2 regions of the Actinomadura kijaniata genome follow, and region 1 is predicted to be linked to the other one. Evidence: riboswitches for the same ligand, from Rfam matches in the RefSeq annotation. Region 1 holds a riboswitch; the other holds the start of a gene.
What was found. Region 1 has a riboswitch for ZMP and ZTP ahead of HNR61_RS30435 (bifunctional methylenetetrahydrofolate dehydrogenase/methenyltetrahydrofolate cyclohydrolase). Riboswitches for the same ligand answer to the same signal wherever they lie in the genome.

Region 1 (3,389 bases):
CCGCGTGGACGCCCCCGGCGACGACCCCTCCGCCTGGGAGCTGAAGGCCGGGCCGGCCGCCGACGAGGCGACCCTCGCGGACCTGGCGTTCGCGTGGCGGGCGTGCCGTTCGGTCAAGTCGAACGCGATCCTGCTCGCCCACGACGGCGGCACCACCGGCGTCGGCATGGGCCAGGTCAACCGGGTCGACTCGGCGCGCCTGGCCGTGTCCCGGGCCGGGGCCGAGCGCGCCGCGGCCTCGGTGGGAGCGTCGGACGCGTTCTTCCCGTTCCCCGACGGCCTGGAGGTGCTGACCGAGGCCGGGGTCCGCGCGATCGTGGAGCCGGGCGGCTCGGTCAACGACGACAAGGTCATCGAGGCCGCCGAGAGGGCCGGGGTCACCCTGTACTTCACGGGCGTGCGGCACTTCTTCCACTGATCCGCCGCCGACGGACGACGCCGGGCCGGTCCCTCCCGGAGGGGCCGGGCCCGGCATGGTCCGAACGGGTGGTTTTGAGGATCTTGGGAAGTTTTACGTTTTCGCGTTGGTACCCTCGGCCAGGTCATGCGTCATTGGTCCGCCCTTGACCAAGCGCGACCCCCGACACACCGCTCGCCCTCCGCCGCGAGCCCCCATCCGCGAACGCTCACGGAGAGCCCATGGACGTCCTGGTGACGCTGCTGCTGACCATCACCACCCAGACCACCGCCCTGCTGATGGAGGGGCGCCAGCTCATCGGCCTGGCCGCCGCGATCATCCTCGCGATGATGGCCGGCCAGCTGGGCTGGAAGGGCACCGACCGCGTCATCGCCTGGCGGCAGCGCCCCGACCAGGACTGACCGGACCCGCCGCGAGCCTCGCCCGCAGGGCCGCGCGCGCCTCGGGCCACTCGGTGTCGATCATCGAGTAGACGGCGGTGTCCCGCAGGGAGCCGTCGGGACGGATGCGGTGCCGGCGGTGGATCCCCTCGAACCGCGCCCCCAGGCGCTCGATCGCCCGGCGCGAGCGCTCGTTCCGCGCGTGGGTGTGCCAGGTCACCCGGATCGCGCCCAGCTCGTCGAACGCCCGTTCCAGCAACAGCAGCTTGGCCTCGGTGTTGACGCCCGTGCGGTGCCAGCGGGAGCCCAGCCAGGTGTGGCCGATCGCGACCCCCCGGTGCTCGGGGGTCACGTCGTAGTACGACGTCACGCCCGCCACCTCGCCGGTCACCGCGTCCACCTGCGCCCACGGAACCTGCCGACGCGCCCGGTGGGCGGTCAGCGCCTTCTCCACCAGCGCGCGCGACCCGGCGACATCGGCCGGCCGCACCTCGTTCAGCCACGTCCACACGCCGGGGTCCCGGCCCGCCTCGAACAGCCCCTCCGCGTGGTCCGGGGTGAGGGGCTCCAGCCGCACATGACGGCCGAAGAGCGCAGGACGCTCGTACCAGGCATCACTCATGCGATGGAACGTTAGGCCAGGCCAGAGCCCCTCTGTCAGGGCCACTTCCGGAGGTTTCTCGGAAACCACCGCGCATGACCCGCCACGCACGCGAGCGCGTCCGTAGGCTGAGGCAGGGGGCCGAAGCCGGAGGCGAGGCCCCCTGCGGAAGATCGCGAAGCGATGCAGCGCTCGCCCGCGGAGCGGTCAGCCCCGGAGCGCTCCGCGCGGAGGGGCTGGGCCGTAGAGCACAATAAACTCGCAACGCGACTGGCGCGATCAAGGTGGGGCACCACCGGGGAGCGAAGGACAGTCCGGACACCGCGCGCCTGGGTGACCGGCGACGTCGGCCGGGGCCTGCCCCGGCGGGATCAGCGCGGAGGTAGTTCATGACGGCACGCATTCTCGACGGCAAGGCGACGGCGGCGGAGATCCGGGCCCAGATCGCCGAACGGGTCCAGGCGCTGCGCACCCGGGGCGTCCGGGTCGGGCTCGGGACCGTCCTGGTCGGCGACGACCCCGGCAGCCACGCCTACGTGAACATGAAGCACCGCGACTGCGCCGAGGTCGGCATCGAGAGCATCCGCCGCGACCTTCCCGAGAACGCCAGCCAGGAGGACGTCGAGCGCGCCGTCGCCGAGCTGAACGCCGACCCGGCCTGCACCGGCTACATCGTCCAGCTGCCGCTGCCCAAGGGCCTGGACGAGATGCGCGTGCTGGAGCGCATCGACCCGGCCAAGGACGCCGACGGCCTCCACCCGGTCAGCCTCGGGCGGCTCGTCCTCATGGAGGAGGCCCCGCTGCCCTGCACCCCCAAGGGGATCGTGGCGCTGCTGCGGCGGTTCGACGTCCCGCTGAAGGGCGCCGAGGTCACCGTGATCGGGCGCGGCGTCACCGTCGGGCGGCCGCTCGGCCTGCTGCTGACGCGGCGCAGCGAGAACGCCACCGTCACCCTCTGCCACACCGGCACCCGGGACCTGGCCGCGCACGTCCGCGCCGCCGACATCGTCGTCGCCGCCGCCGGGGTGCCCGGCCTGATCACCGCGGACATGGTCAAGCCCGGCGCGGCCGTGCTCGACGTGGGCGTGTCCCGCGTGGACGGCAGGCTCGCCGGGGACGTCGCCGACGACGTCCGCGAGGTCGCCGGGTGGGTCGCGCCCAACCCCGGCGGCGTCGGGCCCATGACCCGCGCCATGCTGCTGGCCAACGTCGTCGAGGCCGCCGAGCGCGCCGCCGGGATCTGAGCCACGGCCGAGCCCGGGCGGGGAACGGTGGGCGCCCCGCCCGGGTGCTTCCCGGAGGCCCGTGCGCTGCCCTGACCGAGCCTCCGGGTCACATCCTTCGCCGGTCTGGTGACCCCGGCCACGCACGCGAGCGCGACCGAAGGTCTGCCACAGGGGGCCGAAGCCGGAGGCGAGGCCCCCTGTGGCAGATCGCGAAGCGATGCAGCGCTCGCCCGCTTTTCGGCCGGTTCCCGAGCCCCCGGGCGAGGGGTTCGGGCCGGAAGGCCATAAGTAGGGCCTCAGCTCGCCCGGCGGCCCGCCGCGGTCGTCGGACGCGTGACATGCCCGGGGTGGCCTCCCGCGGCGGGGTGTCCCGGGCGGCGGATCTCGCCCGGGGGGCGGCCGTCCACCGGACGGCTGTTCTGCTGCGGGACGTGGACCGGCGGCAGCGGCCGGACCAGCCCCATCGCGATGACCTCGTTGGCCAGGCGGGTGCGCCGGTTGGCGCCTTCGGGGATGCGGAACTTCTGGTACAGACGCAGCAGGTGCTGCTTGACGGCCGCCTCGGTCACCACGAGATCAGCGGCGATCTCCCGGGCCGTGGCGGGCGCGACGAACGCCTCGTCGGACAGGGCGGGTCGGCAGAGCGAGGTCAGCACGTCGACCTCGCGGCGGGTCAGTTCGGGAGCCACGGCACGCCGCAGCTCGACGTCGGGATCGACCTCCTCGCGGGGGATTCCCCCCATCCGGACGCGCGCCGTGCCGAA
Region 2 (3,389 bases), on a different contig from region 1:
GGTGAATTCGTCAAGATCTGCCGGTACCGGGACCTCCCGGTCTGATCAGATCTGATCAATTCGGGCGTGTCCCGGGGGTTCCTGCCGAACCAGCGAAGAGTTCGTCGTACCCTTCGTAGCTGACGGGTAAACCGTCCGGCTCGATCCTCCGTCCTTGCATATGAGAAACCCCGCGCCAGCGGGGGTGGCCAGAAAAGGCGCTGAACTGTGATCATCGCAACGTCCATCGTGCTCATCATCACGAGCCTGCTGATGGTGGTCCTCGTCCTGATGCACAAGGGCAAGGGCGGCGGGCTGTCCGACATGTTCGGCGGCGGCATCTCGTCCTCCCTGGGCGGATCGTCGGTGGTCGAGCGCAACCTCGACCGGCTGACGGTGGGAACCGGCGTGATCTGGTTCGCCTCGATCGTCACGCTCGGACTGCTGTTCAAGAGCTGACGGGGCGGGCCGGGACGTCGGCCGAGCGGCCGAAGAACACGTACGATCGCCGCGCCCGTCCGCGCCTCTCCCTCGGGAGGCGCGGACGGACGGGCGGCATACAGATGCGAGGAGTAGTCCGTGGGTAGTGGCAACGCGATTCGGGGCAGCCGTGTCGGGGCCGGCCCGATGGGAGAGGCCGAGCGCGGCGACGCGGCCCCCCGGGTCTGGGTGACCTTCTACTGTGCCAACCGGCACGAGACCCGTCCGAGCTTCGCGACCGACGTCGCGGTCCCCGACACGTGGGACTGCCCGCGCTGCGGGTTCCCGGCCGGGCAGGACAAGGACAACCCCCCGGCCCCGCCGAAGACCGAGCCCTACAAGACGCACCTGGCGTACGTCAAGGAGCGCCGCAGCGACGCCGACGGCGAGGCGATCCTGGAGGAGGCGCTCGCCAAGCTCCGCGAGAAGCGCGCCGCCGTCAAGCGCGCCATGGAGGCCGCGGGCCGCTGAGCCCGCCAGCCCCACGACGGCCCGGTCCCGCCCCCGCACGGGGGGAGGGAACCGGGCCGTCGGCGTCCCCGCGCCGCGAGGGCCCGCTATGCTTGCCGGACGCGACTGGCGCGGTCAAGGTGGAGACACCACCGGGGAGCGAACCATGTCCGGACACCGCGCGCCTGGGTGGACGGGCCCCTCAGCCGGGGGTGCCCGCCACGCGCCTCCGGCGTGACCCAGCGCGGAGGCAGTCATGCACCAGCCGTCCCTTCCCCATCTGCTGGCCGAGGACCCCGACCTGGCGGGGCTGATCGAGGCCGAGGCGCAGCGCCAGCACGACAAGATCAGGCTGATCGCGTCGGAGAACTACGTGTCCCCGGCGGTGCTGGAGGCCACCGGCTCCGTCCTGACCAACAAGTACTCCGAGGGCTACGCGGGCCGCCGCTACTACGAGGGCCAGCAGAACGTCGACCCGATCGAGCTGCTGGCGATCGAGCGCGCCAGGTCCGTGTTCGGCGTCGAGCACGCCAACGTCCAGCCCTACTCCGGCTCGCCCGCCAACCTCGCGGTCTACCTGGCGTTCCTGGAGCCCGGCGACAAGGTCATGGGCCTGTCGCTGCCGATGGGCGGCCACCTGACGCACGGCTGGTCGGTGTCGGCGACCGGGAAGTGGTTCACGCCGGTGCGGTACGGGGTGCGGGCCGACACCGGCCGCGTCGACATGGACGAGGTCCGCGACCTGGCGCTGAGGGAGCGGCCCAAGCTGATCTGGTGCGGCGGCACCGCGATCCCGCGCACGATCGACTTCCCGGCGTTCGCCGAGATCGCCCGGGAGGCCGGGGCGGTGCTGGCCGCCGACATCGCCCACATCGCGGGGCTGATCGCCGGCGGCGCGCACCCGTCGCCGGTCGGCCACGCCGAGGTGATCTCCACGACCACGCACAAGACGCTGCGCGGCCCGCGCGGCGCGATGGTCATGTCGACGGCCGAGCACGCCGCCCGGATCGACAAGGCCGTCTTCCCCGGTCTGCAGGGCGGCCCCCACGACCACACCACCGCCGCGATCGCGGTGGCGCTGAAGGAGGCCGCGCGGCCCGACTTCCGCGCCTACGCCGCGCAGATCGTGGCCAACGCCCGGGCGCTGGCGGAGGCGCTGGTGGAGCGGGGCTTCGACCTGGTCTCCGGCGGCACCGACAACCACCTGATCCTCATCGACCTGACCGGCCGGGGCGTGCCGGGCAAGCCCGCCGCGCAGGCCCTGGACCGGGCCGGGATCGAGCTCAACCACAACACCGTCCCGTTCGACCCGCGCAAGCCCTTCGACCCCTCGGGCCTGCGGCTGGGCACCGCCGCCATCACCACGCGGGGGCTGACCGAGGAGCACATGCCGCGCGTGGCGGCGTGGATCGACGAGGTCGTGCGGGCCGCCGCCAAGCGGGACGAGAGCGTGCTCGCGCGCGTCGCGGGCGAGGTCCGCGACCTGCTGGCGGCCTACCCGATGCCGGGCTGGGCCCCGGCCTCCTGAGCCCCGTCCCGCCGGGCGGTGTCCGCGGCGGGCGCGGTGAACGGTCTGCGCCCGCCCGGCACGCCCGTGTGGGGTGCGCCGTCGTCGTCGAGGTACTCGAAGGCGAACGGCAGCCCCTGCGCGAGCATCGGCCGGGCCCGGTCCATCAGGTGGAAGTGCAGGTGCGGCTCGGAGGAGTTGCCGGAGTTGCCGACCTCGCCCAGCACCTCGCCCGCCGCCACCCGCTGCCCCCTGCGGACCCGGACCGAGCCGCGCCGCAGGTGCGCGAGGACCGCGTGCACGCCGTCGCCCAGGTCGAGGGTGACGTGGTTGCCGATCACGAACCGGCCCGCCGACAGCGTCGCCAGCGACAGCGGCGACCGGAAGAGCATGCCCTCGACCAGCAGGTAGAGCAGTCCGGGCCAGGTGTTGCGGGCCCGGTGGTCGCGCTGCCACCCCGAGACCGCGACCACCACGCCGTCGGCGGGCGCGTGGACGGGCCGCCCGAACGCCGGGAACGCCTCCGCCCGCGCCCCGACCACGCCGGGCCGCACCGGCCTCCACTCCGCGTCCGGGTCGGGCGCGTGCACCAGGTCGATCGCGTAGGTCTGGCCCAGCTCGTGGGTGCCGTGGCTGGGGACCTTGTCGGCCGGGCTGTTGACCGGGACCCACCGCCCCTCGACGGGGGAGCGCAGCGGGACCGGGGCGCGCCCGGCGGGGCGGGTCGGCAGGAAGGCCAGCACCAGGCCGGCCAGGATGAGCGCGAACCCGGCCGCGCCGAGCCCCCCGACGCCGTGCAGCGGCTGGGTGAGCGTCATCGCGATGCCCGCCAGCACCGACGGCGTTCCGAACCGGGACAGGGCGCGCGGTATTCTCATGTCTCCGAAATTACGGAATTTCGGAATTGATGTCAACGTCGCGGCGGGACGGGGCGCGATCCCCGGCCCGGCCCGTCACCGGCCCGCGCGCCGGA

Region 2: another riboswitch for ZMP and ZTP. It lies ahead of glyA (serine hydroxymethyltransferase); the one in region 1 lies ahead of HNR61_RS30435 (bifunctional methylenetetrahydrofolate dehydrogenase/methenyltetrahydrofolate cyclohydrolase).

What each region holds. Positions count from the first base shown of each region.
Region 1 covers NZ_JACJIA010000009.1:158,584-161,972, forward strand. Annotated here, with positions in the region: gene purH (bifunctional phosphoribosylaminoimidazolecarboxamide formyltransferase/IMP cyclohydrolase) at 1-418, shown strand, start outside; gene HNR61_RS30425 (hypothetical protein) at 640-819, shown strand; gene HNR61_RS30430 (GNAT family N-acetyltransferase) at 785-1,420, opposite strand; ZMP/ZTP riboswitch at 1,656-1,741, shown strand; gene HNR61_RS30435 (bifunctional methylenetetrahydrofolate dehydrogenase/methenyltetrahydrofolate cyclohydrolase) at 1,789-2,643, shown strand; gene HNR61_RS30440 (FHA domain-containing protein) at 2,922-3,389, opposite strand, start outside.
Region 2 covers NZ_JACJIA010000011.1:74,802-78,190, forward strand. Annotated here, with positions in the region: gene tpiA (triose-phosphate isomerase) at 1-45, shown strand, start outside; gene secG (preprotein translocase subunit SecG) at 208-438, shown strand; gene HNR61_RS33740 (RNA polymerase-binding protein RbpA) at 559-930, shown strand; ZMP/ZTP riboswitch at 1,022-1,107, shown strand; gene glyA (serine hydroxymethyltransferase) at 1,166-2,437, shown strand; gene HNR61_RS33750 (M23 family metallopeptidase) at 2,404-3,294, opposite strand; gene HNR61_RS33755 (class I SAM-dependent methyltransferase) at 3,370-3,389, opposite strand, start outside.